DNA from 3 places in the Mesorhizobium sp. WSM4904 genome. Region 3 is predicted to be linked to each of the others. Evidence: predicted binding sites of a transcription regulator. Region 3 holds the regulator's gene; each other region holds the start of a gene.
The links. The regulator LexA, encoded in region 3, represses DNA repair genes until DNA is damaged. The targets are predictions, from matches to a motif close to TGTTCNNNNTGTGTTCNG.

Region 1 (7,800 bases), 1.0 Mb from region 3:
CGTCGTCAAGTATGATCCTTGGCATGCTTCCTGGCATGGTCTTCAGACCTCCGAGCGTTCGATGCCGACGGCAATGCAACTGCCGATGACGAGAACGGCACCGGCAATGGCCGTCATCGACAGGCTTTCGCCCGACAGCGCCAACAAGAGCGTTGAAGCAACCGGCGTGAGATAAGCGACGACCGCGAGCCGTCCGCCCTGGTCGAGGCTCAGCGCACGCGACCAGAAATAATAGCCAAGTCCCATCGGCCCGGCGCCGAGATAGAGGCCAAGCAGAAGGGGTATGCCGCTCAGGCCGGCAGCGCCGTCATGCAGGCTCCAGGCGAAGGTCAGCGCCACGCCGATCAGCGCCGAGGGCAGCAGAAGCCGGTCCGGCGGCACGGCGAGGCGGCCGACGGCGAGCGAATAGAAGGCCATGCAAAGCGCCGAGCCGAAGGCCGCGCAATAACCGACGAGGCTGCCTTCGAACCAGGCCTGCGCCCGCCCACCCGAGATCACCAGCGCCACGCCGGCGAAGCCGAGCGCGGCGGTGAGCCCAAGCAGCAGCGGGCGCCGCGAGCGGCCAAGCGCGATGACCGCGGCGGCGATCATCAGCGGCCAGGTGTAGGCGACCAAATTCGCCTCGATGACCGGCATCGAGGCAAAGGCGATATATTGCAGCACCATGGTGCCGACCAGCCCGATGAAGCCGACGGCGTGGGCGAGCGCAGCATTCCCCTTCTCCCCTTGTGGGAGAAGGTGGATCGGCGCGCAGCGCCGAGACGGATGAGGGGTGCTAGAAGAAACTCCAGCGTCGGCGATCCGTCCAGCACCCCTCATCCGACCTCGCTTCGCAAGGCCACCTTCCCCCACAAGGGGGGAAGGGAAGAGCCTGATCAGCGCAAAGACCAGCGCGGCGCCGCAGAACTGCAGGAACTGCACATGCGATACCGGGTGGTGGGCGAGCAACGTCTTGCCGACCAGGGCATTGGTCGCCCAGAGCGCCACGGCGCCGAAGGCAAAGGCCAGCGCCGCCGCCGAGGCGGCGCCGGACCGGGATTGCTGGCTTTCGGCCATGACCGGGACGAGGCTCGGCGACGCCGAGGACAGCCGAGCCGGGTCATCACTCGCTACCACGACTCCCTGGCTCCGCCCGAGACCGGCTCCACGGCCGGCTTCGGCATGGGATGGTCTTCCGCGTGGCGGCGATAGGCCGGCAGCTGGTTGGTCCACACATCGTCGGCCAGCTCGTTCACCCAGGCCCGGTCGTGATCGTTGTCGGCGGCAAGGTAGAACATGCGGTTGTCGTCGACATAGGGCTTCGTCGCCGAGCGCTGGTTGAGCACCAGCGTGACACGCGAGCCTAGCTGGATCGGCGCGGTGCGATGGAGCACGCCGAGGAACTGGCCAAGCGTGGCGTAGTTCATCTTGTGGTCGATGCGCATGACCTTGTTGCGCGGCAGGTCGCGGCCGGATTCGAGAATGGCGCGGCCGGTCTCGGAATCGTCGCAATAGATCTCAAGATGGCCGCCGATCAGAGGGTCGCTGATCGAGAGCGGAACGAGTTCCGTCACCGGAACGCCATCGCAATGCCATTCGACGGCGCCGTCCTTGGGGTTCATGAAGGTGACGGTCGAGCCGACGATCGACAGCGGATAGGGTTCGAGCTTGGTGCCCATCATGTCGGCCAGCCGTTCCAGGCGCAGCTTGTCGTTGAGCAGCTCCTTGATCTCCGGAATGTAGCGGTCGGCGCCGGTGATGAAGGTGAGGTCGAGATGCTTGTGCACGGCATGGCTGGCCTTGAGCTTGAGCGCCGCCTCCTCGATCGCGGCGAGCAGTTGGGGGTCGTAGCCGTGAAGATACTGGGCGACGCCGAAGCTCGACACTTTCCACGCCGTATCATGACCGATGATGGCTTCACGGCTCATCGCATAGCGCAGTTCGGGGATTGTATGGGCGTTCATTCTACTTCTCCAAGGTGGGGGCAACACTTGGTAAACAGTCGATTAAGCCGCCCTCCCCTGTAAATTTAGGAATGCTGGTGCTACTTTAAGCCCAGCTAAAGGTCGAACCCCCGTGCGTCTGCTCAGTCAGGTCAACTTAAACTCGCTGAAAATCGTGGAGAGCGCCGCCCGGCACCGCAACTTCACGCGCGCCGGCGAAGAGCAGTTCATCACCGCTTCCGCCGTCAGCCAGCGGGTCAAAAGCCTGGAGGACCAGCTGCGCTTCAAGATCTTCCAGCGCGGCGGCAATGCGGTGTCGCTGACCCCGGAAGGCGAGACCTATGTGGCGCGGGTGCGCGAGGCGCTGGAGCGGATCGTGGCGGCCAGCATGGAGGCGACCGGACAATCGCAGGCGCATGTGCTGAAGATCTGCGTGCTGCCGACCTTCGCCGCGCGCTGGCTGTTTCCGCGGCTTGCCAGCTTCCAGCAGCAGTATCCGGATATCGAGATGCGGGTCTCGACCTCCTACGCCACGCATGAATTCGCGACCTCCGAATACGACTTCGAGATCCGCTATGGCGACGGCAACTTCCCCGGCCTCAAATCCGAGCTGCTGTTCAAGGAGGACCTGACGCCGGTGTGCAGCCGCAAGCTGTTCCACCAGGTGCTGGGCGACAAGCCGCTGTCCAGGGTGACGCCCGAGGACCTCAGGCACTTCACCCTGCTCCACTCCGACACCTGCACCCAGAACTGGCAGTCATGGTTGGGTTTTGCCGGCGCAAGCTTCGTGCTCGGCGAGACCAGGAGCATCTATTTCGATTCCTGCATGATGTCCTACGAGGCGGCCAATGCCGGCATGGGCTTTGCCGTTGCCAACCGCGCCTATATGGCAAGCGACATCCGCGCCGAACGGCTGGTGGCGCCCTTCGCGGTCCACCATCCCAACAGCGCCGGCTGGTATTTCGTCAGCCCCGTCAAGGCGCTCGGCGCGCGCAAGGTGGAGCTGTTCAAGCAGTGGATCATGGCCGAGGCGGCGCTGACGCAGCGCCAGCTGGACATTGAGATCGCCGGCATGCCGCTGGCCAGGGCGGCGATGGCGTGAGGCGAGCTACCCTGTCTTCAAGCCCTCCAGCCGATCAGACGCAGATGAAACTATGATGGGCCACATTAAATTAAAGGCATAGCCTCGCCAGTGTTGTTGGTGACCTCAGCTGTTGTAGATTCCACACAATCACAAGAATTCCAGGCGGATTTCCTCAAGCCTTGAAAGCCGTGCTCCTGACCCAGCGGCAAGACTCAGCTATGGTTTGTCTTGCGGCGGGCCTGATTTCCCGCTTGGCCGGCGCTTTCCAGCTTCCTCCCAAGCAGCGCCGGCCTTCTTCTGTGGCGGCAGGATCATTTCCCGATCACCGCCCGCCCGTTCCGGCAGAGTATTCCTGCCCGCTTCGGCGCCATCACTGCTTCGGCGGCGTGCCGGGCTGGTCGCCGCCGGTGGTCGATTTCGGAACCGGGTTCTTGTCGATCTGCGGGTTCTGGTCGGCAGGCGCCTTGGTGGGCGGCACGCTGTTGTCGCAGGCGGCGAGCGCGAGCCCTGCCGCAAGAGCCAGCAGCACAGGAAGCTTCATCATGACGACCTCCTCTCGTTCGCCCCTTTTCTCTGAGGCAAACGGGGCGGTGGCGGTTTGGTTGCGTGGCGGTTGGGGAACCAACCCGCTGGTCTCCGGTTGAATTTCGACAACACGCGAGGAGATGGTCATGATCCGTCTGCTGCTCGTCGGCCTGTTCGCCTACACAACTTACCGCGTCACGATGCGGATCATCGAGGAGATGTCCGGAGATGCCGCGCCGCCGGACGAACGGCGTAAGCTGCGGCGGCAGTCCGCGGCGATGGGGGTGGAGCCTAAAAGGTAATCTCCAGCATCGAGGGGAGATGGCCGCGAGGCGGCCAGAAGGGGTCGTCTCACGTAAATCGCCAGCGTTGTCTCTCGTCGCGAAAGGCGCTGGCGCCCTACGCGAGGCGGCCCCCTCTGTCGCCTTCGGCGACATCTCCCCACAAGGGGGTGAGATTGGCCGTCACTCCGGCCTTCGCCAATTGCGAACGCACTCGACACCTCAACCCCGTTGCGAACAAAGCGGAAACGATGCTTGATGGGCGATGAACATCGCCGCCCGTGATTCGTCCTTCGAAGCGCCCGCCTATCTTGCCCGGCTCAATGACGAGCAACGGCTGGCGGTGGTGCATGGCGACGGCAAGGTGGCGGCGCCCCTGCTGGTGATCGCCGGCGCCGGATCCGGCAAGACCAACACGCTGGCGCATCGCGTCGCGCACCTCATCGTCAAGGGCGCCGATCCTCGGCGCATCCTGCTGATGACCTTTTCTCGCCGCGCCGCGGCCGAGATGGCCAAGCGCGTCGAGCGCATCGCCGGCGAGGTGCTGGGGCGCGACGCCGCCATCATCGCCGATGCGCTCGCCTGGGCCGGCACCTTTCATGGCATCGGCGCAAGGCTGCTCCGCGACTATGCCGAGCAGATCGGCCTCGATCCCGCCTTCACCATCCACGACCGCGAGGATTCCGCCGACCTGATGAACCTCGCCCGGCATGAGCTCGGCCTTTCCAAGACCGAAAGCCGCTTTCCCACAAAAAGCACCTGCCTGCAGATCTATTCTCGGGCTGTGAACGCGCAGGCGCCTCTCGGCGAAGTGCTGGGTTCGGCCTTTCCCTGGTGCGCGGGGTGGGCAGAACAATTGAAGGAGTTGTTCGCCCGTTATGTCGAGGCCAAGCAGGCGCAGAACGTGCTCGATTACGACGACCTTTTGCTCTACTGGGCGCAGATGGCGGCCGAGCCCGAGATCGCCGCGCATCTTTCCTCGCGCTTCGACCATGTGCTGGTCGACGAATATCAGGACACCAACCGGCTGCAGGCCTCGATCCTCCTGGCGCTCAAGCCGGACGGCGCGGGGCTCACCGTGGTGGGCGACGACGCGCAGTCGATCTATTCCTTCCGCGCGGCAGAAGTGCGCAACATCCTCGATTTCCCAAAACAATTCGCGCAAGGCGCCGAGATCGTCATGCTGGAGCGCAACTACCGCTCGACCGAGACGATCCTTGCCGCCGCCAACAAGGTGATCGGCGAGGCGAGCGAGCGCTTCACCAAGAACCTCTGGACCGAGCGCCGATCCTCCCACAAGCCGCAACTGGTGAGCGTGCGCGACGAAGCCGAGCAGGCCAACTATGTCTGCCAGGCGATCCTTGCCGAGCGCGAGGCCGGCACGGCGCTGAAGGCGCAGGCGGTGCTCTTCCGCGCCTCGCATCACAGCGGGCCGCTGGAAGTGGAGCTCACGCGCCGCAACATCCCCTTCGTGAAGTTCGGCGGGCTGAAATTCCTCGACGCCGCTCATGTCAAGGACATGCTGGCGATGCTGCGCTTCGCGGAGAACCCGCGCGACCGCGTCGCCGGCTTCCGCGTGCTGCAGCTTATGCCGGGCATCGGGCCTTCGGCCGCCTCGCAGATCGTCGAGGCGATGGCGACCTCGCTGGACGAGACGCTGGGCCTTGCCCGCTTCCGGCCGCCGCAGCGCGCAGCGCAAGACTGGCCGGTGTTCCTCGACATCTACAGCGGGCTGCGCGCAGGGCCGAGATGGCCGGCTGATCTCGAGCGGGTCAGGCTCTGGTACGAGCCGCATCTGGAGCGCATCCATGAGGATGCGATCACGCGCCGGGCAGACCTCTTGCAGCTCGAGCAGATCGCATCGGGCTATCCCTCGCGCGAGCGCTTCCTGACCGAGCTGACACTCGACCCGCCCGACGCCACCAGCGACCAGGCCGGCCCGCCGCATCGCGACGAGGACTACCTCATCCTGTCGACCATCCATTCGGCCAAGGGCCAGGAATGGAAGAACGTGCTTGTGCTCAACACCGTCGACGGCTGTATCCCGGCCGATCTCGGCGTCGGCACCAAGGAAGACATCGAGGAGGAACGCCGGCTGCTCTATGTGGCGATGACGCGGGCCAAGGACAGCCTGCACCTGGTGGTGCCGCAGCGCTTCTACCCGCACAACCAGCCGGCGCGCGGCGACCGCCATGTCTATGCCTCGCGCACCCGCTTCATCCCAGCCACGATGCTTTCCGCCTTCGAGCAGACGTCGTGGGCTAGCGCCGCCATCAAGGACGACCCGCGCCAGCGTCCAGGCGTCAAGGTCGACCTCGGCGCGCGCATGCGCGGCATGTGGAAATAAAGCATGTCCCCCGAAGTGGGAACCGGTTTCGGGACAAAGACATGCGTAAAATCAAAACCTAAGCGTAAGGAGCGAATCTGAAAGATCGCGACGCGCTTCAGGCCGTCCGCCCAGAAATGTCGCGGACGCCGCTCTGCACCAGAACGCCAGGACGGCGACCGGCTTGCGCCTTCGCCGTGGAACTTTTCACCCGGGAAAGGGTTTCCGTTAGGAAAATCTAATGCAAGGAGGCAGCAATGAAGAACCTCATTCTAGCCGCCATGCTTGGCGTGGCCGCCATGGCGCCGGCAACGATTCCGACCCAGGCGACGAGCCTGACCATCACCACCGATGACGGCATGGGCAGGTACAATGACGACTATTACTGGCGCCGCCACCATATGCGCAGCGACGACTGGCGCTACAGAGGCCGGTACGAGATGCGCGACGGATATCGTTACGGCCACCGTCACGACTGCATGGTCAGGGTGCACAAGCGCTGGCATCACGGCCATTGGGTCTTGAAGCGAGTCTCGAGCTGCGGCCTCCACCGAGGCTGGTACCGGTAAGGCCGGGCCTACCGCCGACGTGTGACGCGGGCTTCGAAGCGGCACCGCCGAGGACAGGTGAGAAATGCGCTTAATTCCATCGGCGACGAACTGGCGGCAACGGCTGGGTGAGCTGGCCGGCCAGCTTTTCGTCAACATTGTCGCGATATTGTTCGCCGGAGTTGCGATCCTTCTGCTGGTGCTGTCGGCGCACTACCACGTGCCGCAACCCCCAGCAGAAGTGGCAATCACCGCCGGCTCCGGCCCGTGATGGCCGCTCTTTTTGGCAGGCGCGAAAAGATCCCTGGCCCGAGGAACCCTCCTGCCGCAAGGCGCGTTGAGTGGCGTCCCACCCCAAGACCGAGGCTGGCAGCCCCGCCACCTCCGCCCATTCGAGAGGTCTAAATGCACGACAGGATGTTCTTCACCCCGGTCGCGGTCAGTGTCGGCGCCGGCCACAAGCGCATGATCGCCTCGCTGTCAGGCATGCACGAGTTCCTGACCGAATTCCCGCCGTCGCGCCGGCGGCTGAGCTACGGTGCCGCGGTGAAGGCTTGCGCGGCCGCGCGGGCCGGCGAAATCTCCGCCGAGTCGGCGCGCGACGCGCTGATCACCTTCGCGGTAACCGCCGGGATCCTGTGGCCGTCGGACCAGCCGACCGTCTCGGTGAAGCCGGTCGCGCGCGGCCAGAGTGGCTTCGCCGCCTGAGATCAGTGCGCGGTGCGGCCTATGGAGGCCTAAAGCGCGTCGCGATCCCTCGGATTCGCTCCATGCGCTTTGGTTTTGATTTTACGCATGTCTTTGACCCGAAACCGGGTCCCACTTTCGGGAGACATGCTTTAGACGGGACCCGCCTGATGGTTCTCGGGCGGGTTTTGTCGTTCGATCCGGCCTTCCGACATGCATGCCCGCCGCCGGATTTCGCGAAACTTTTCCGGTGTTGCGTGAAACATCGCATAGAACGGGCGGCTGCGTGAAACACCGCACAGAACGTTCGCCTCCCCCATGCAGGTTTGCAGACATGCAGCAGGGGGGCGGATGTTGCTCGATCGCGACCAGTTCAAGCCGGCAGCGGAAATGAGGCTCGGCCGGGACAAGCCGTCGATCCGGGTCG
Region 2 (7,800 bases), 3.1 Mb from region 3:
GCTGATCGAGTTCGCCGAGACGGGGCTGGTGCCGCGCATGCCGACCTGGGTGCTGTCGGTCGGCATGCTGCTCTTGTCCATGCTGTCGATGGTGACCGGGCTGATCCTCGATTCCGTGTCGCGCGGCCGGGCCGAGCAGAAGCGCATCTTCTATCTTTCGATCCCCTCCGGCCGCGGCGAGCGCCGCGCAGGCGCCAACGGGCAGGCACCGCTTAAGGGTGAGGCAGGCAAGGCCTCGCGGGCGGCCTGATGGGCCGGCTTACCCGCTTCGTCCTTGCCGGCGGCATCGGCTTCGTCGCCGACGCGGTCGCGCTCTGGCTGCTGCTTGCCGTCACGCCGCTCGGGCCGCTGGCGGCGCGCGTGCTTTCGATCGGCTTTGCGCTCACCGTCACCTGGCAGTTCAACCGGCACCTGACCTTCGCGCCGTCGAGCCGGGGCATCGCGCAGGAGGGCGTGCGCTATGGCGGCGTCGGTGTCGCCACCAGCATCGTCAACTATCTCGTCTATTGCGCCTTCCTGTTCGCGCTGCCGGCCCTGCCGCCGCTAGCGGCGCTGGCGGTCGCCTCGATCGTCGCCATGGCGCTGTCCTTCCTCGGCTATTCCCGACTGGTCTTCGACCGCTGAGCTTCTGCACCAAGCGAGCACGATTGGCAGACGCCGCCGATTTCCTTATATCGGCGGCAGAGCTCACCGGAGACTGCAGATGCCGCTGAAGATCGCCGTCCAGATGGACCATGTCTCCACCGTGTCGATCGTCGGCGACACGAGCTTCGCGCTGTCGCTGGAAGCGCAGCGGCGCGGCCACAAGCTCTTCCACTACACGCCCGATCGACTGTCGATGCTGGGCGGCAAGGTGTTCGCGCGCGTCGAGGAGATGCAGGTGCGCGACGAGAAGGGCAACCACTATTCGCTGGGCGAGCCGGTGCGCACGGATCTGTCGGAGATGGACGTGGTGCTGCTCAGGCAGGATCCGCCCTTCGACATGAACTACATCACCACCACGCATATCCTGGAACGCATCCATCCGAAGACGCTGGTGGTCAACGACCCGGCCTGGGTGCGCAACAGCCCGGAAAAGATCTTCGTCACCGAATTTCCGGAGCTGATGCCGGAGACGCTGATCACCAAGGACCCCCGGGAAGTGGCCGCCTTCCGCAGGGAGTTCGGCGACATCATCGTCAAGCCGCTCTACGGCAATGGCGGCGCCGGCATCTTCCATCTGCAGGAGGCCGACCGCAACCTTGCCTCGCTGCTCGAAATGTTCGGCCAGCTGTTCCGCGAGCCCTATATCGTGCAGCGCTACCTCAAGGATGTACGCAAGGGCGACAAGCGCATCATCCTGATCGACGGCGAGCCCGTGGGCGCCATCAACCGCGTGCCGGCCGAGCACGACTCGCGCTCCAACATGCATGTCGGCGGCCGCGCCGAGAAGACCGAGCTGACGGAGCGCGAGCGCGAGATCTGCGCCCGCATCGGCCCAGCGCTCAGGGAACGCGGCTTCATCCTCGTCGGCATCGACGTGATCGGCGACTGGATGACCGAGATCAACGTGACCTCGCCGACCGGCATTCGCGAAGTGCAGCGTTTCGGTGGAGCCGACATCGCCAGCCTGTTCTGGGATTGCGTGGAAGACAAAAGGCGATAGCAGCGCCTCCGGTTCACGAAACGGCGAACAGCGCTATCTGACGGAGACCTGCTTCGCGCTGAAGTTGCTCTCAGCCGGCCTGACGTGCTGCTCGGCGCTCATCACCCCCGATACAGACGAAGCGCTCCTTGCCTTGCACCCAGGCGTCGTGGCCTGGGCGATATCGTGCAGGGCGCGCCCTGCGTGGACGCCTCGCGGGTTCCGTCATCCGTCTTGAGGACCGGCTTCATACATTCGGATCGTTTCGCAGCGACAGCAAGCACCTTTGCGCTTGCCTCGAAGGCATCTATTTTGGAGGGCAGTCGCGGCTAGTGGGCAAAGAATGTCGGTACTGTCTTCCTCAAGACTCTACATGCCGCTCAACGCGGTGCTGGCCGCGCCCGGGCTTCTGGCGGTGGCTGCGCTCACGATACCGGACATGTCCGGATCTGGCAGACTGGCTCTGGCTGCCGTGCTCGCGGTCATTTGGGGCGCCTATCTTCTGCAGATGGCAGCGACGCTGCTCAAGCGCCGGGCGGGAGACGTTCGGACGCCGACAATCGCCATCGATGTGCTCGCGGTCTTGGTTCCACTCGTCGCATTTCTGCTCGTCGGCGGGCCCGACTGGAGCCTCTATTGTGCCGTCTGGCTGCTGAAGCCGCTGCGCGACTCGACTTTCTTTCCGCTGCTGGGCAGGGTTCTGACCAACGAAGCGCGAAACCTGATCGGCGTCACCACCGTCTTCGGCGTCGTTCTGTTCGGTGTCGCGCTCGCGGCCTATGTCATCGAGCGCGACATCCAACCGGAAAAGTTCGGCAGCATTCCCCAGGCGATGTGGTGGGCTGTGGTCACGCTGTCCACCACCGGCTATGGCGACGCCATTCCGCAAAGCTTCGCCGGACGCGTCCTTGCCGGGCTGGTCATGATGAGCGGCATCGGCATCTTCGCGCTCTGGGCTGGCATTCTGGCCACCGGCTTCGCTCAAGAAGTCCGTCGCGGGGATTTCGTCCGCAATTGGCAATTGGTCGCCGCCGTGCCGTTGTTTCAGAGGCTCGGCCCGGCCGCGCTGGTCGAGATCGTGCGCGCGCTACGACCTCGCATCGTGCCGGCGGGCGCCGTGATCTGCCGCAGTGGCGAGCCTGGTGATCGGATGTTCTTCGTCGTGGAGGGGCGCGTCAGCGTCGCGACACCGAAGCCGGTGGAGCTTGGCCCTGGCGCCTTTTTCGGCGAGATGGCGCTGATCACCGGCGAACCGCGCATGGCGACCGTCAGCGCCACAACGGCGGTTTCGTTGCTGTCGCTGCACTCGGCGGATTTCCAGATGCTGTGCAGCAGCAGCCCGGAGATCGCGGAAGTCATCCGCAAGACCGCGCTCGAACGGCGCGGCGCCGCACCGATGGCTTGACCGTACCAGCTGCGCAGCGCCGGATTGCGTATCACCTCGGCCCCAGGATCGTCGCTGGGCGGCGCCCGCCCTTGTGTTCCCGTAATGTTCTTGCGCGCTGCGCAAATCTGTGGTTGTCTAACCCGACTTCGCTCGCGGCTTGATCGCAAAGCCGCGCGCGAGTCTGTATCGGGGGCTCGGTAAAGATGGTGGCGCGGGTTCGCACGGTGGCTTTCCAGGGCATCGAGGCCGTGCCGGTCGATGTCCAGGTGATGGTAGCACCTGGCAAGGTCGGCATGCAGATCGTCGGGCTGCCGGACAAGGCGGTGGCCGAGAGCCGCGAGCGCGTGCAGGCGGCGCTCCATGCGTCGGGCCTGTCGATGCCGTCGAAGAAGGTGACGGTGAACCTTGCGCCGGCGGACCTGCCCAAGGAAGGCAGCCATTACGACCTGCCGATCGCGCTTGGATTGATGGCAGCACTCGGCGCCATTCCCGGCGACATGCTGGCCGGCTATGTCGTGCTCGGCGAGCTGTCGCTCGACGGCACCATCACGGCGGTGGCCGGCGCGCTGCCGGCGGCGATCGGCGCCAATGCCGAAAGCAAAGGCCTGATCTGCCCCTTCGCCTGCGGGCCGGAGGCAGCCTGGGCCGGCAAGGATTTCGACATACTGGCGCCGCGCAGCCTGATCGCCGTCGCCAATCATTTTCGCGGCACGCAGGTGCTGTCGCGGCCAGAGGCCGGCATCCAGGTCGCGGCGCGCGACCTGCCGGACCTCGCCGACATCAAGGGCCAGGAAAGCGCCAAGCGGGCGCTGGAGGTGGCGGCCGCCGGCGGTCACAACCTCCTTATGGTCGGCCCTCCAGGCTCCGGCAAGTCGATGCTGGCGCAGCGCCTGCCCTCGATCCTGCCGCCGCTGGCGCCGAAGGAATTGCTCGAAGTCTCGATGATCGCTTCCGTCGCCGGCGAGCTCGGCGAAGGTAAGCTGACGGATCGGCGGCCGTTCCGCGCCCCGCATCATTCGGCCTCGATGGCGGCGATGGTGGGCGGCGGCTTGCGGGCGCGGCCGGGCGAGGTGTCGCTCGCCCATCACGGCGTGCTTTTCCTCGACGAGTTCCCGGAATTCACGCCGCAGACGCTGGACGCGCTGCGCCAGCCGCTGGAGACCGGCGACTGCGTGATCGCGCGCGCCAACCACCGCGTCACCTACCCGGCGCGCATCCAGCTGGTGGCGGCGATGAACCCATGCCGCTGCGGCATGTCGGGCGAACCCGGCTATCGCTGCCTGCGCGGCGAGCGCTGCCGCACCGAATACCAGGCGCGCATTTCCGGCCCGCTGCTCGACCGCATCGATCTTCGGATCGAAGTGCCGGCGGTCTCGGCGAGCGACCTGATCCGGCCCGACCGCGCCGAGACGAGCGCGGCGGTGGCGCAGCGCGTGGCCCGCGCCCGGACCCTGCAGCGCGAGCGGCTCGAGAGCCTGGGCGCGTCCGTGACCACCAACGCGCATTGCCCGCCTGCGATCATCGAGGAAATCGCCAAGCCCGACGCGGCCGGGCTGACGCTGCTCAAGGACGCCAGCGAGAAGCTCGCTTTCTCGGCGCGGGCCTATCATCGCGTGCTCAAAGTGGCACGCACGCTGGCCGACCTCGACGCCAGCGAAACCGTGGGCCGCATCCATCTCGCCGAGGCGATTTCCTACCGGATGAGCGCGGAGCGGATGGCGCAGGCAGCGTAATCAAGGAACCTGCAAGGAGGCCCGGTCCGTTTCTCCGCCCCGAGTTCCTCTTCAACCGGCCTCGGGGATCAGCTTCTGTAGTGTCGGCGCCATGATCGTGGCGAAAGCCGCTGTATCGCCATAGGCTCGCGCGGAAAGCATCGCCCCGTGAACGGTCGCCATGAAGGCCTCCGCCTCGACGCGCGGCACGGCGGAAATTGCCAGTGTGCCTTGCGCGGCGCCGCGCTCGATGACGCCGGTCAGCCAACCCGAGAGAAACTGAAAATACGCCCGGACTTCCACGGCAACCTCGGGCGGAAGGGCCGGAAGCTCGCTAGCGAGCAGTGCGCAGACGCAGAACGGCCGGCTCGCGTCCTCAATGCAGCGAGCCCAGAAGCCGGCGTAGGTTCGAAGCAATTCAGGCGGCTCAGGCACGTTGCGCTCAAGCTCCGCCATGCCTGTGACGGCATCCTCCAGGTAGCGCCTGACCAGGGTTTGCACCAGGTCGACCTTGCTGGGGAAATGATGGTGGATGCTGGCCTTGCGGATACCGATTACCTCGGCGATATCGGCGTAGCTGAACCCGTTATAGCCGCCGGCGACGATGAAGCTTCGCGCGGCGGCCAGGATGCCATCGGCAGTGTTCGAGGGCTTGTTCATAGACATGCCAAGAGCAATTCCAGGAAAAGTGTATAGCGGTTGTCCGTCCGAAATTGCGTAAAAACAAATGGTGGAGCAGTTCAGCGTTTCCGTGAAACGATGAACTGCTCTAACGTCCGGCGGAGAAAACCTCAACTCACGGCCCGCGGCGACTTGCGAAGGGCGCCGCCGACCGACAGCCACACGGCGGACACGAGGAAGTAGAAGGCGCCGAAAGCGGCATAGGGCGCAACATTGGCGATGCCAATGGCCTCCATGCCCGACGCCATCTTTACGAAGAACAAGCCCGCCAGCGCCGATTGGGCGCCGCTCAGGATCATCGCCCATTGGGCGCCGTTGATTTTCCAGCGGCGCACCGCGGTCAGCAGCTGAAGCGCGCCGGAGACGACGGCCCAGACACCATAGACCGCAAGCACCGCGCTCATGCTGCGGCCAAGCGCGGCGGCAACGGCAATCGCGGTGATGATGCTGACGACCAAGTTGAGCAGCTGCGACTTGTTGCGGCCGAGCCCGCCGCTGCGCTGCGCGTCGAGATAATTCGCAAGCGCGTCCCAGGCAGGGTAGGCCACCAGCATGACGGCAGCGAGCGGTGAGCCGGTCTTCGCGACGGTGAGGGCCGCCGCGACCCAGGCAGCCGATACGGCAAACCGCAGATAATAATAGTTTTTGAGCCACGCGTTTGAAGACAGGGCACGGCTTTGATCATTCATTTGTGCAGACATGATGAGATCTCTCGTTTGAACTACCTACCAACTAGTAGGTAGATGACAGATCGTCAAGGCGCCGCCGATCACCTCGACATGTCATCTATGTGATCGATCGTTTCGCGCGCATTCCGGCCGATGCACCGGCCAATAGCGTGCATGGCAGCTTGGCGCATGCATTGTCTTATGCTGCGCTGGTCGACCCCCACTCCGTCTCGGCTTCGCCGAGCCACCTCTCCCCCGATCGACGGGGTAGAGGAAAGGCGCCAAGCCTTTTGCCGTCAACGCTCGTCCAGCAAGGCTCCCTTCCTTTCCCTCCGGAGGGGGGAAAGGTGGCGCTGCGAAGCAGCGACGGATTGGGGGAACCACGTGGCAATCAAGCCTCGGCCTGATCAGTCACGCCAATCACAGGGGATGTGTGCATGGCGTAGACGAATGTGGGGGGAGCGCCATATGCGATTGCCCTGCCCTCAAGGGGAGGGGCGCCGGCGCTACCGGCCTCAGGCCTGCTCCCTCGCCTTCAGCTCCAGCCGCCGGGCATGCAGCACCGGCTCGGTGTAGCCGTTGGGCTGAACCGTCCCCTTGAACACCAGGTCGCAGGCGGCCTGGAAGGCGATCGAACTGTCGAAGTCCGGCGCCATCGGGCGGTAGAGCGGGTCGCCGACATTCTGGCGGTCGACGATCGCCGCCATGCGCTGCAGCGAATCCCGGACCTGGATTTCCGAGCACACTTTGTGGCGCAGCCAGTTGGCGATGTGCTGCGAGGAGATGCGCAGCGTGGCGCGGTCCTCCATCAGGCCGACATCGTTGATGTCGGGCACCTTCGAGCAGCCGACGCCCTGGTCGATCCAGCGCACGACGTAGCCCAGGATGCCTTGCGCGTTGTTGTCGAGCTCGCGCTGGATCTCGTCCGGCGTCCAGTTCGGCCGCACCGCCACGGGTACCGACAGAATGTCGTCGAGCTTGGCCTTCGGCCGGCTCTTCAGCGCCGCCTGGACGGCGTGCACGTCGACCTTGTGGTAATGCGTGGCGTGCAAAGTCGCCGCCGTCGGCGACGGCACCCAGGCGGTGTTGGCGCCGGCCTTGGGATGGGCGATCTTCTCAACCAGCATTGCCGCCATCAAATCAGGCATCGCCCACATGCCCTTGCCGATCTGGGCGTGGCCGGCGAGCCCGCATTCGAGCCCTATGTCGACATTCCAGGCCTCATAGGCCGAGATCCAGGCGGCCTGCTTCATATCTCCCTTGCGGATCATCGGGCCGGCTTCCATCGAGGTGTGGATCTCGTCGCCGGTGCGGTCGAGGAAGCCGGTGTTGATGAACACGACGCGCTCTCTTGCGGCGCGGATCGCTTCCTTGAGGTTGACGGTGGTGCGCCGTTCCTCGTCCATGATGCCCATCTTGATGGTGTTCTTCGCCATGCCGAGCAGCGCCTCGACGCGGTCGAAGATTTCCACCGCGAAGGCGACTTCCTCCGGCCCGTGCATCTTGGGTTTCACGACGTACATCGAGCCGGCGCGGGAATTCGCCCGCCGCCCGTTCGAGCCGACATCGTGCAGCGCGATCAGCGCGGTGAGCGCCGCGTCCATGATGCCTTCCGGCACCTCGTGGCCGTCGCGGTCGAGGATCGCCGGATTGGTCATCAGGTGGCCGACATTGCGCACCAGCATCAGCGAGCGTCCCGGCAGCAGAAGCTGGCCGCCGTTCGGCGCC
Region 3 (7,800 bases):
AGCATCGCCTGGGCGATCGAGAATGCGCGCGAGACGATTGCCGATCACATCAGAAGCACCGTCGGCGGACCCGAAGGCGAGATTGCCGCGGCGCTGATCGTCGGCGTTCGCGCGGGCATTCCCGAGGACATCAACGAGGCGATGCGGCGGACCGGCATCTACCACATCATCTCGATTTCCGGGCTGCACATGGCGCTGGTCGCCGGCACGGTCATGCTTTTGCTGCGCGGCGTCTTCGCGCTGCTTCCGGATTTCTCGTCACGCCGGCCGGTGAAGAAATATGCCGCAGCGGTCGCGCTGGTGTCGATCGCTGCTTACCTCGTCATCTCCGGCGTGGTGGTCGCCGCCGAACGAAGCTTCATCATGCTCGCCGTCATGCTGGTCGCCGTGCTCTTCGACCGTGCGGCGTTGACGATGCGCAACCTGGCGATTTCGGCCATTGCCGTCATCATGGTGTCACCGCACGAAGTGGTTGGTCCGAGCTTCCAGATGTCGTTCGCCGCGACCGCGGCCCTTGTCGGCGCCTATGCCGGATGGGCCGACTACCGCGCCGGCAAGTCGAAAGCGCCGCCGGCGAAGCGGTCGTTCCTGCGGTTCCTGTCGCACAAGCTTGCGGTCGGAGCGGGCGGCGCCGCCATAACGTCTATCATTGCCGGAAGCGCTACGGCGCTGTTTGCCATCTGGCACTTCCAGCGCGTCTCGCCGCTCAGCCTGCTGGCCAATCTGGCGATCATGCCGATCGTCACCGTCGTGATGTTCCTTGCCGTCGCCAGCGCGGTCATGATGCCGTTCGGCTTCGACGGACCTTTCCTCTATTTGATGGGCAAGGGCCTGACGGCGATGATCGCGATTTCGGCCTGGATTTCGGAGCGGTCGCCGGTCGATGCCGTGGGGCTGATCTCGATCCAGTCGGTGCTGCTCGCGACAATCGCGCTGGTGATAGCAACCATGGCCACCACCTGGCTCAGGCTGGCGGCAGTGCCCTTCGCGCTGGCCGCACTACTGGCGGTCCCGCAAGTGCGCACGCCGGACCTGCTGATCTCCGAGGACGCGCATCTGGTGGCGATGCCGATCGGCGGTGGCGAGCTCGCCGTCAATCGCGCCCGCTCCAACGAGTTCACCACCGACAATTGGAAACGTGCGCTGAGGGCCGAAACGATCGTGCCGCCGGAAACATTCGCGAAAGGCGCATTCGACATCGCCGACCCGGTCGACCTGCCGGCGGGATCCCCCTTTTACTGCACTGGCGATCTCTGCATTGGCCGGCATCCGTCCGGTGCAATCGTCGCCTTGGCGGAAAACCGCGATAGCGCCAGGCCGGCCTGCGGCTTCGCCGACCTCATCGTCATCAACGACGCCACGGCCTACAACCCTTGCCGCGATCCACGCATCCTCGTCGTCACCAAGCGGCAGCTTGCGCGCGACGGCAGCGCCGCCGTCTACTTCGACCCACAGTCGGCAACGGCGCGAGCCGCCATTCAATACGCCGTCGAAAAGCCCTATCGCCCCTGGCACGAACAGCGGCGCTACTCGCGCGAGGCGAGGGGGCTAGCGCCATACGAGCGGCCTGAGAAGCCACAGACCAAGCCGCCGCCACTCAGTAGCGACGAATGAGCCCGACCAGCTTGCCCTGCACCTTGACCCTGTCCGGTCCGAAGATGCGGGTCTCATAGGCCGGGTTGGCGGCCTCGAGCGCAATCGAGGCGCCCTTGCGGCGGAAGCGTTTCAGCGTCGCTTCCTCGTCGTCCACCAGCGCCACCACGATCTCGCCCGGGCTCGCTGTGTTAGCATTGCGGATGATCACCGTGTCGCCGTCGAAGATGCCGGCTTCGATCATCGAATCGCCCTTGACCTCAAGCGCGTAGTGCTCGCCGCCTGCGATCATGTCCGGCGGAACTGTGATCGAATGCGTCTGGTGCTGGATGGCGTCGATCGGCACACCGGCGGCAATGCGACCCATCACCGGGATGGACACGGCCGAAACGGCGTCGTCGTCATTGCTGGGCGTCGGTGTGCGGGAGGGCGCCGCTGGCTTGATCTGCCGGCCGAGATTGCCTTGACCGCCTTGGATGACGCTCGGCGAGAATTTTCTCGCCGCATTCAGGCCGGGCGCGATCGAATCGGGCAGGCGCAGCACCTCAAGAGCGCGTGCGCGGTTCGGCAGCCGGCGAATAAAGCCGCGCTCCTCCAGTGCCGTGATCAAACGGTGGATGCCCGACTTCGAAGCGAGGTCGAGCGCTTCCTTCATCTCGTCGAAAGACGGCGGAATGCCGCTTTCCTTGAGCCGTTCATGGATGAACATCAGCAGTTCATGTTGTTTGCGCGTCAGCATGGCGGCCCCCATGGGTTTTGGAACCAGAATCAGAAAAACAAACCCAGAACAAACACTATCTGTTCCAGTTGTGTTCCGCAACCGTTTAAAGTTTAGTGAATCTGTTGACGTTTTGTTCAGCGTAACATCAGAACGCTGCATTCGTCGCCGGCTTCCGCAGCCGGGGCGAAGGGCTCGCGCACGATCAGGCCGTTGGCGTCGGCGAGCATCCTCAGCATGGAGGAATCCTGGATGCTGAACGGTGTCGCGATCAACTGTCCGGCATCCTCACGTACGACTGCCCGCACATAGTCCTGCCTGAGATCGTTGGCGTGCATCGCGGAAGCCAACCGCGCGGTCCGGATATCCTGGCGGTAGCTGCGGCCGCCAAGACGCGCCAGGAGCGGCTTCAGGAACAATTGCGAGCAGACAAGACTCGCCACCGGATTGCCGGGCAGGCCGATGCAGCGGATTTTGCCAAGCCGGCCAAACATCAGCGGCTTGCCGGGGCGCATGGCGATCTTCCAGAAATCGAGCTGCATGCCTTCGCCGGTCAGCACGTCGTGGATCAAATCATGATCACCGACCGAGGCGCCGCCGAGGGTGACGATGACATCGGCGCCGACCGCGACCGCTTTCTTGACCAGCGCCGAAATCGCATCCTGCCGGTCGGCGGCGATACCGAGGTCGAGAGCGCGGGCACCGACCGATTGCGCCGTCGCCGCTACGCCATAGGCGTTGGACGAGATGATCTGGTCGGGGCCGAGCGTGCTTCCGGGCGGCAGCAACTCGTCGCCCGTGGCGATGATGGCCACAATCGGCCGACGCACCACGTTGAGGCTCGGATGATTGGCGGAGGCCGCCAGCGATAGCGCTGCCGGATCGAGCAGGCGGCCTTTTTCTAGAACTACATCACCCTGGCCGAAGTCGAGCCCACGGCGACGGACGTTGCGAGCTTCCGCCGTCGGCTCGGTCACTTCGATGCGGCCGCCGCCGAGGTCGCGAACATTTTCCTGGATGACGACGGTGTCGGCGCCTTCAGGTAGCGGTGCGCCGGTGAAGATGCGCACCGCCTTACCCTTGCCGACGGAGCCGATAAAACCGCGCCCGGCGGGCGCCACGCCGATCACGGAAAGCCGCGCCGGCACGGAGGTCACGTCGACAGCGCGGGCGGCATAGCCGTCCATGGCCGAAGCGTTGAAGGGCGGCTGGGTGCGCAGCGCCACCACCGGTTCGGCGAGCACCCGGCCGGCCGCATCGGCCAGCGGCACGTTTTCGCCCGGCATTGCGGTTGCGCCATCCAACAAGCGCTCGAGCGCTTCGGCGACCGGAACCAGCGCCATCGTCAGGAACTCGCCCCGGATTTGACGGACTTGTAGTCGCCCGACTTGCCGCCGGTCTTCTCGACCAGCCTGATGCCGGAGATAACCATGGCGCGGTCCGCCGCCTTGGCCATGTCGTAGATGGTGAGGCAGGCGATCGACGCCGCAGTCAGCGCCTCCATCTCCACGCCGGTCTTGCCGGTGACGCGGGCAAGCGCAGTGACCTTCAGGCCGGGGAGGGCGCGGTCGGGCTCGATATCGACGGCGACCTTGGTCAGGAGCAGCGGATGGCAGAGCGGGACGAGCTCATGCGTCTTCTTGGCCGCCATGATGCCGGCGATGCGCGCCGTGCCCAGCACGTCGCCCTTCTTGGCGTCGCCGGCCAGGATCATCTCCAGCGTTTCCGCTCGCATCGAGACGAAGCCCTCGGCGATCGCCGTGCGTGTCGTCTCGGCCTTGTCGCCGACATCGACCATGTTGGCTTCGCCCTTGGCGCCGAGATGGGTGAGGGCAGGCATCCTCAAAGGGCCTCGGCCGGCGCCTTGCCCGTCAGCAGAAGCTCGGTCGCGGCAGCCACATCGGCCTGCCGCATCAGGCTCTCGCCGACGAGGAAGGTACCGATCCCGCTCTTCTCCAGCCGGCGGCAATCCTGATGAGTGAAGATGCCGCTTTCGCTGACGAGCAGCCGACCGGCCGGCACCATCGCTGCAAGCCGCTCGGAAATGTCGAGGCTGGTCTCGAAGGTCCTCAGATCGCGGTTGTTGATGCCGATCAGCCGCGACGAGAGGCGAAGCGCGCGCTCCATCTCCTTTTCGTCATGCACCTCGACCAGCGCGTCCATGCCGAGCTCGAAAGCCGTCGCTTCGAGCTCGCTGGCTAAAGCGTCGTCGACGCTTGCCATGATGATGAGGATGGCATCCGCGCCCCAGGCGCGGGCTTCATAAACCTGGTATGGATCGAAGAGAAAATCCTTGCGCAAAGCGGGCAGGCCGACGGCGGCGCGCGCGGCGGTCAGGAAGCTAGGCGCACCCTGGAAGGACGGGGCGTCGGTCAGCACCGAAAGGCAGGCCGCTCCACCTCGCTGATAGGCCCTGGCGAGCGCCGGCGGGTCGAAGTCGGCGCGGATCAGCCCCTTGGAGGGGCTCGCCTTCTTGATTTCGGCGATCAGCGCAAAGCCGCCGGCCTTGCGTTTGGCCTCGAGCGCGGCGAGGAAGCCGCGCGGCGGCTCCATGTCCTTCGCTTTGGCCTTGATATCGGCAAGCGGCACGTTGAGCTTCGCCGCGGCGATCTCTTCGCGCTTGTAGGTTTCGATCTTGCGCAGGATATCGGACAAGGTTCTAACCGTTCGAAATCTCGACGAGCTTGTCGAGCACCGTGAGGGCCCGGCCGCTGTCGATGGCTTGCGCGGCGGCTTCAATGCCGTCGGCGAGCGTCGTCGCCTTGCCGGCCACCACCAAGCCGGCACCGGCATTCATCAGCACGGTGTCGCGATAGGCGCCGGCGGCGCCGCCCAGCATATCGCGTAATGCCTTGGCATTGTAGGCCGCGTCGCCGCCACGCAGCTCTTCCTTGGTATGGCGCTTCAGTCCGACTGCCTCCGGGGTAAGCGTGAAGGTGCGGATCTCGCCACCGGCAAGCTCGGCAACCTGCGTTTCGCCGGTGGTGGTGATCTCGTCGTAACCGTCGCCATGCACGACCCAGGCATGCTCGGCGCCAAGCGCCTTCAGCGTCTCGGCAACCGGTATGATCCATTCCGGCAGGAAGACACCGACCATCTGTCGGCTGACGCCGGCCGGATTGGACAGCGGTCCGAGCAGGTTGAAGATGGTACGCGTGCCGAGCTCGCCCCGGATCGGGCCGACATGCTTCATCGCCGGATGATGCGCAGGCGCGAACATGAAGCCGACGCCGGCCTCATGGATGCAACGGCCGATCGTCTCCGGCGAAATGTCGATCTTGACGCCGAGCGCCGTCAGTACGTCGGCGGAACCGGTCAGCGAGGACAGGCCGCGATTGCCGTGCTTGGCGACCGGAACCCCTGCCGCCGCGATGACGAAGGCAGAAGCGGTCGAGATGTTGACGCTGTGCGAGTTGTCGCCGCCGGTGCCGACGATGTCGATGGCGCCAAGTGGGGCTTCGACGCGCAGCATCTTGGCGCGCATCGTGGCGACGGCCCCGGAAATCTCGCTCACCGCCTCGCCGCGCACGCGCAGCGCCATCAGGAAGCCGCCGATCTGGCCCGGCGTCGCGTCGCCCGACATGATGATGTCGAAGGCCTCGCGCGCTTCCTCGAAGGAGAGTGCGGTGCCGGTGGCGACCTTGGCTATGTGTGTCTTGAGAGCGCTCATCGTGTCTGTGCTTGCGAAACGGCGGCCGGATCGATGCGAACGTCATACTGCGACTGCAACTGCGCCACCAGCTGGTCGAGCAGGTCGTCGGACATGCCGGCGCTGAAGGATTTCTGCGTATCGTCGGGAACCGAGCTGCCATCGGCGCCAGCCGGTTCGAAGACTTCGGCGACCTTGAACAGGATCTGGCCGTCGCCGGTGGGCGAGGGGATCAGACCCGTGCCGCCTTCGCCGACGCCGAACATGGCCGCAGCACCTTCCTTGCCGAAATCGGCATCGTCGGCTTCGCGCTTCAGGCCGCGCTTGGTCTGCTTCTCGAGCTTCAGCTCGCCCGCGATGACGTCGAGCGTCGCACCTGCCTTGAGGCGCTTTTCCAACTCCTGCGCCTTCGCGTCGAGCCGCTTGTCGGTCTCGGCCGCCGTCCAGTCGGCCGCCACCTTCTGGCGGACTTCGTCGAGCGTGCGGTCGCGCGCCGCGGTGACCGACTGGACCTCGTAAAAGACGAAGCCGTTGTCGGCGGTGGTCAGGCCTTCATTCTCCGTATTCGGCTCGGCTTCGAAGACCGCCTTGATGAGATTCGCCGATTCCGGCAGGTCCTTGACGATCGTGCCGTCCGGCCGCTGGCCGGTGCGGTCGATGGCGTCGATGGTGACGACCTTGAGCTTCAGCTTGTCGGCGGCCTGGGCCAGAGAGGCACCCGAGGCGCGGGTGTCCTCGTAGCTGTCATGCACGTCGAGCAGGACGCGGCTTGCCTCGCCGAGCGCCAGGTCCTTGCGGATCTGATCGGAGACTTCCGAAAGCGGCTTCACCACCTGCGGCTTGATCTCGGTAACGCGCAGCAGCACCGGGCCGAAGGCGCCTTGGACCACCGGGCTAACCTCGTTGGCGTTGAGCGAGAAGGCCGCGTCGGCGACCGCCTTGTCGGCGATCTTGTCCTTGGCCAGCGTGCCGAGCAGGGTGTCGGCCTGGGTCTTGCCCTCGGCGGTGACGATCTTGTCGAAGGTGGCGCCGGCCTTCAGTGAATCATATGCCGCCTTGGCCGCGTCCGGCGTCTTGAACACCAGCTGTTCGATGGTGCGCATTTCGGGCGTCGTGTAGCGCGCCTTGTTCTTGTTGTAGTCGTCGGCGACTTGGCTGTCGGTCACCGCCGTCGGGTCCATGATGTCTTGCGGCTCGAGCCGGACATAGGAGAACTTGCGGTATTCCGGCGCGGCATAGTTCTTCTTGTTGGCCTCGAAATAGGTCTTGAGCGCGCTGTCGGATGGCGCCTCGATCGGCTGCACGAGCGTCTTCGGCAGCACGAGGTAGTCGATCGTGCGGTCCTCGCCGCGATAGAGCGCAACCGCCTTCAGGAAGGTCTGCGGCGCCTTGAGGCCGTCGGAGATCGCCTCGACGATCTGCTGGCGCACCGCCACCTGCGAGCGGTTCTTGAGATAGTCCTCCGGCCGCATGCCCACTTGGCGCAGCAGATATTCGAAGGTCCTGCGGTCGAACTGCCCGCTCGGGCCTCTGAAGGCCGGATCGTCGCGTGTCAGCTCGGCCAGCCGATCCTTGGAAAGACCGAGCCCCAGCTTGCGGGCCTGTTCGTCGAGGACGGCGCCCGAAACGAGCTGCGCGAGCACCTGGTTATCGATACCCAGCAGCTTCGCCTGCTCGTGCGTGATGCGCTGGCCATATTGCTGAGAGAGCAGGTTGATCTGGCGATCATAGGCGAGGCGGTACTCGTTGATCGAGACCGTCGTGCCGCCGGCGGTGATCACCGAATGGTGCCCAGCCAAAGTTCCCGACAGGCGCCCGGAAATACCCCAGACGGCAAAGC

Region 1: the regulator LexA is predicted to act here: its motif matches at 4,046-4,063, upstream of QAZ47_RS25870 (ATP-dependent helicase).
Region 2: the regulator LexA is predicted to act here: its motif matches at 3,104-3,121, upstream of QAZ47_RS03545 (YifB family Mg chelatase-like AAA ATPase).

Annotation. Positions count from the first base shown of each region.
Region 1 is NZ_CP121354.1:5,327,205-5,335,004, forward strand. Features, by position in the region: gene QAZ47_RS25840 (hypothetical protein) at 1-13, opposite strand, end outside; gene QAZ47_RS25845 (DMT family transporter) at 43-1,056, opposite strand; gene QAZ47_RS25850 (hypothetical protein) at 1,110-1,943, opposite strand; gene QAZ47_RS25855 (LysR substrate-binding domain-containing protein) at 2,056-3,024, shown strand; gene QAZ47_RS25860 (hypothetical protein) at 3,377-3,550, opposite strand; gene QAZ47_RS25865 (hypothetical protein) at 3,678-3,833, shown strand; gene QAZ47_RS25870 (ATP-dependent helicase) at 4,078-6,159, shown strand; gene QAZ47_RS25875 (hypothetical protein) at 6,396-6,707, shown strand; gene QAZ47_RS25880 (hypothetical protein) at 6,772-6,957, shown strand; gene QAZ47_RS25885 (DUF982 domain-containing protein) at 7,092-7,394, shown strand; gene QAZ47_RS25890 (hypothetical protein) at 7,725-7,800, shown strand, end outside.
Region 2 is NZ_CP121354.1:752,903-760,702, forward strand. Features, by position in the region: gene QAZ47_RS03525 (glycosyltransferase) at 1-250, shown strand, start outside; gene QAZ47_RS03530 (GtrA family protein) at 250-624, shown strand; gene gshB (glutathione synthase) at 704-1,645, shown strand; gene QAZ47_RS03540 (cyclic nucleotide-gated potassium channel) at 1,968-3,029, shown strand; gene QAZ47_RS03545 (YifB family Mg chelatase-like AAA ATPase) at 3,215-4,744, shown strand; gene QAZ47_RS03550 (TetR/AcrR family transcriptional regulator) at 4,796-5,383, opposite strand; gene QAZ47_RS03555 (DUF308 domain-containing protein) at 5,515-6,105, opposite strand; gene QAZ47_RS03560 (malate synthase G) at 6,588-7,800, opposite strand, start outside.
Region 3 is NZ_CP121354.1:4,280,360-4,288,159, forward strand. Features, by position in the region: gene QAZ47_RS20515 (ComEC/Rec2 family competence protein) at 1-1,614, shown strand, start outside; gene lexA (transcriptional repressor LexA) at 1,598-2,332, opposite strand; gene glp (gephyrin-like molybdotransferase Glp) at 2,449-3,654, opposite strand; gene moaC (cyclic pyranopterin monophosphate synthase MoaC) at 3,657-4,151, opposite strand; gene trpC (indole-3-glycerol phosphate synthase TrpC) at 4,154-4,966, opposite strand; gene trpD (anthranilate phosphoribosyltransferase) at 4,971-5,981, opposite strand; gene QAZ47_RS20545 (peptidyl-prolyl cis-trans isomerase) at 5,978-7,800, opposite strand, start outside.